2 regions of the Levilactobacillus sp. LN180102 genome follow, and region 2 is predicted to be linked to the other one. Evidence: a T-box and tRNA genes for the amino acid it is inferred to sense, from the RefSeq annotation. Region 2 holds a T-box; the other holds one or more tRNA genes.

Region 1 (2,244 bases), on a different contig from region 2:
CACTGCTAGGCTGTCATGACGGGTAATCTGATCACCCACCGCCGTCACTAAGGAATCGATGAAATCAAGATTATCTAATAGCTTAACCTTTTCAATTCGGATGTAGCCACCGCCACCACGTTTACTTTGAACCACATAACCGTCTTGAATCGTAAAACGGGTCTTAATCACATAATTAATCTGGGATGGGACTACATTGAATTGATCGGCAATCTCGGCCCGGCGAATCTCAACTTGCTGTGACTCAGCCAAGATTTGCTTCAAGTAAGACTCGATAATATCCGAAATATTTTGATTCTCCATTACCGTCCCCCCTTCAGCGAAACTTATTTGACTAATGCTGACTAATATTATACGAAGTTTCCATCAAAATGCAACGGATTAGACTGCACCCGGACCAAATAAGTTCTGGTAAACTATCATAACAAAAAAACGACCGACATCCAAACAATTACGTAAGGAGTCGATCGTTTCAGCACTTCTGTTGGGGACGGTCGCAATAAAAAATCGGGAAGACAAGATTTGAACTTGCGACCCCCACGTCCCGAACGTGGTGCTCTACCAAGCTGAGCTACTTCCCGAGATAGCTCGCTGACAGTTAGTCAGTTATCGGGAAGACAGGATTCGAACCTGCGACCCCCTGGTCCCAAACCAGGTGCTCTACCAAGCTGAGCTACTTCCCGATGATGTCATGAACCTAATCATGAGCAACAAAAATGCACCCAGTAGGAGTCGAACCTACAACCTTCTGATTCGTAGTCAGACACTCTATCCAGTTGCGCTATGGGTGCATAATAAATATTTAATTAAATGCCGAGGACCGGGATCGAACCGGTACGGTCATCACTGACCGCAGGATTTTAAGTCCTGTGCGTCTGCCAATTCCGCCACCCCGGCAAAAGGGCAAAGCGGAAGACGGGATTCGAACCCGCGACCCCCACCATGGCAAGGTGATGTTCTACCACTGAACTACTTCCGCATATTGGCAATTAAATTGTGTTACCATGCCGACTAGAGGATTCGAACCTCCGACCTCCTCATTACTAGTGAGATGCTCTGCCAACTGAGCTAAGTCGGCAAAATACTTTTTCAAATATTTTGCAATATTGAGTTAATGCAGGTGAAGGGACTCGAACCCCCACGTCATAAGACACTAGAACCTAAATCTAGCGCGTCTGCCAGTTCCGCCACACCTGCAACGTTGGCGAACTAACGCCAAGGACCTAAGTCCCGATGGAGGATACAGGGCTCGAACCTGTGACCCTCTGCTTGTAAGGCAGACGCTCTCCCAACTGAGCTAATCCTCCATAGTCCTTCAGAAAACGTTAACCGCTCTCGTTCGAAACAACTATTATAATTTACCATGCCGTTGAAAACTTGTCAACCAGAAATTTGAAATATTTTGAATAAATATTCGTGGACTGAATAACTACTCTCTCAACAACATTTAATATTGTAGCGTACCAGCGAAAAAAAAGCTAGTCCTTTTTTGCATTTTTTTGCAAAAAAATTTGTATATCGTGAAATTATCGATCACTCACCTTTCTTAGCACACAAAAATTGCCATGACGCAGCCTATTTAACGACGTCATGACAATTATTTTGATCCGTTTAGCTATCTTTATTACTTGGTGATCTTAGTTAAGCCACCCATATAAGGCACTAAAACATCCGGAATAGTGACGGAACCATCAGCATTTTGATAATTTTCCAAAATCGCAGCAACTGCCCGGCCAACCGCCAAACCGGAACCGTTCAACGCATGCACGTATTGTAATTTACCATTCTCATCACGATATTGAATGTGGGCGCGCCGTGCTTGGAAGTCCGTGGTGTTCGAACAACTTGAAATTTCACGATAAGTCTGTTGTTCAGGGAACCAGACTTCCAGATCGTGCGTCATCGCCGCGGTAAAGCTCATATCACTAGTCGTCAAGGTAATAACATGGTAAGCCAAGCCTAACTTCTGTAAGAGGCTCTCAGCATGCTTGGTTAAGGCCTCCAACTCAGCCCACGAATTTTCAGGTTTACAGAACTTCACCATCTCAACCTTATTGAATTGGTGCAGCCGAATTAGTCCGCGCGTATCTCGACCGGCACTACCGGCTTCAGACCGGAAAGCTGGGGTCAAGGCCGTAAACCAAACTGGCAGTTCTTCTTCAGGAATAACTTCGTCACGATAGTAGTTCACTAAGGGGACTTCGGCCGTTGGAATCAAGGTCATGGCTTCATCCTTTAATTGGT
Region 2 (2,244 bases):
GGCCATAAGGCACTGGAGAACCACGTGTCTAAGACATCTGGATCTTGTTCCCAGTTTTCAATATCTTTAGGCGCCTTCGTATCAACGTAGACCTCACCAGTCTGCTTGTTATACCACGCTGGAATCCGGTGACCCCACCAGAGTTGACGTGAAATAACCCAATCATGGACGTTATCCATCCATTGTGTAAAAGTATTTTCAAATCGTTCTGGTACAAAGTTAACGGCATCGTCACCTTGTTGATTCTTGATAGCTTCATCAGCTAGTGGCTTCATTTTCACAAACCACTGAGTTGATAAGCGCGCTTCAACTTGTATCCCTGTCCGTTCAGAGTGCCCTACGGAATGCACGATTGGGTCAACTTTCAGCAATAACCCCTGTTCATCAAGATCAGCGACCATCGCTTTACGGGCATCGAACCGATCCATGCCCGCATACTTGCCCGCCTTCTCATTCATGGAGGCGTCGTCATTCATGGTATTGATCCGTTCCAAATTATGCCGATTACCAACTAAGAAGTCATTGGGATCGTGTGCTGGCGTAATCTTTACCATCCCTGTCCCAAACTCAGGATCAACGTATTGATCGGCAATAATTGGAATTTCTCGGTCAGCTAACGGCAAGATCACCTTTTTACCAACCAATTCTTTGTAACGTTCATCACCCGGGTTCACCGCAACCGCCGTATCACCCATCATTGTTTCTGGACGGGTCGTGGCAATTTCAATGTAATGCTGACCGTTAAACGTATCATCTGGGTTAGCAAATGGGTATTTAACGTGATAAAACGCACCTTTATCGTCCTTATGAATCACTTCAATATCAGACAAAGCTGTCCGCGCTTGGGGATCCCAGTTAATGATGTATTCACCACGGTAAATAAGGCCCTTCTTGTACAAGGTGACAAAGACCTTCTTAACGGCATCTGATAAACCATCATCTAACGTAAAGCGTTCACGAGAATAATCCAGTGACAGCCCCATCTTAGCCCACTGCTTGTGAATGGTGTCGGCGTATTCGTCTTTCCATTCCCAAACCTTTTCAACGAATTTCTCCCGACCGAGGTCATAACGAGAAATACCTTGTTCACGTAACTTGGCTTCCACTTTTGCTTGAGTCGCAATCCCCGCGTGGTCCATTCCGGGTAACCACAGCGTATCGTAACCTTGCATCCGTTTCTGACGAATTAACATATCTTGCAATGTCGTATCCCAAGCATGGCCTAAATGTAGCTTACCAGTCACATTTGGCGGCGGAATCACAATCGAATAAGGTTTGGCCTTTTGGTCGCCACTAGGTTTAAAGACATCTTCGTCTAGCCAAGTTTGGTATCGTCCCGCTTCAACGGCGGTTGGATCATACTTGGTTGGCATATCAATTTGTTTGTCTGCCATAAAAATCAAGTCCTTTCTAAATGTAGAAGCGCTGTGTGCTGGCACAAAAAAACTCCCCATCCTATCAATTAGGACGAAGAGTCTTCGCGGTACCACCTAAATTGGGCATTTATGCCCCACTTAACTTCTTTGTTAACGGAGAGTGCTCCGGAAAAGGCCTACTATTAGTTCAGCCTTTCAGCTCGCAAGCTACATTCACGTCATCACCACCACCGGTTTCCAGCATTCCCAGCTCTCTATTGGTTGGTCATCACGCTACTGACTTGTTCAACGCTAGTTTTACTTAGTGTACTCAAGATTGACCTAAACGTCAACTCGTGGAACCAGTTTTTCCAGTGCTTCAATTGCGGCTAAATAATTAGGTTCATCCGTTTGCTCATCGACGACCTGACGGTAAACAATCTTACCGGTATCATCAATAATCCAAATTGAACGTGCTAAGTTTCCGGCATTGGGGATGTATAACCCCATTTCATAACCAAAGGATAATTCAGTATCCGACAACATATCAATGTTTTCAACACCTTCTGCTGCACACCACCCCGTCTGTTGGGCAATGGTGTTGTTAGAAACGGTGTAGAACTTCGCTGCTGGGTAATGATCCGCTTGTTGAATAAATTTCCGCGTCTGCATGGTGCAAACAGGCGTTTCCAAGTCAGGTACCACACTAATTAAGGCTACTTTGCCGATTAAATTAGCCGTCTTCACCTTGGTATCGTTTTGATCAAACAATTTAAACTTTGGTAATTGTGTCCCCACTTCTGGCAGGTCGCCAGACAGAGACATCTTGTCGCCGCGCACTGAAACTTCCACGCAGATCAACCCCTTCACATTAATTAATCGGTCATTC

The links. A T-box is a leader RNA that pairs with one kind of tRNA and senses whether it is charged. The one in region 2 lies ahead of ACP4IT_RS09700 (valine--tRNA ligase), so its partner is inferred to be a tRNA-Val.
Region 1: it has a tRNA-Val gene. The T-box ahead of ACP4IT_RS09700 (valine--tRNA ligase) is inferred to sense a tRNA for this amino acid. The anticodon was not compared.

What each region holds. Positions count from the first base shown of each region.
Region 1 covers NZ_JBNIIX010000003.1:160,287-162,530, reverse strand. The annotation lists gene ACP4IT_RS03275 (CtsR family transcriptional regulator) at 1-303, opposite strand, end outside; tRNA gene ACP4IT_RS03270 (tRNA-Pro) at 508-581, opposite strand; tRNA gene ACP4IT_RS03265 (tRNA-Pro) at 610-683, opposite strand; tRNA gene ACP4IT_RS03260 (tRNA-Arg) at 718-791, opposite strand; tRNA gene ACP4IT_RS03255 (tRNA-Leu) at 812-897, opposite strand; tRNA gene ACP4IT_RS03250 (tRNA-Gly) at 908-979, opposite strand; tRNA gene ACP4IT_RS03245 (tRNA-Thr) at 1,006-1,078, opposite strand; tRNA gene ACP4IT_RS03240 (tRNA-Leu) at 1,116-1,197, opposite strand; tRNA gene ACP4IT_RS03235 (tRNA-Val) at 1,235-1,307, opposite strand; gene serS (serine--tRNA ligase) at 1,625-2,244, opposite strand, start outside.
Region 2 covers NZ_JBNIIX010000016.1:17,241-19,484, forward strand. The annotation lists gene ACP4IT_RS09700 (valine--tRNA ligase) at 1-1,394, opposite strand, end outside; T-box leader at 1,461-1,674, opposite strand; gene tpx (thiol peroxidase) at 1,698-2,207, opposite strand.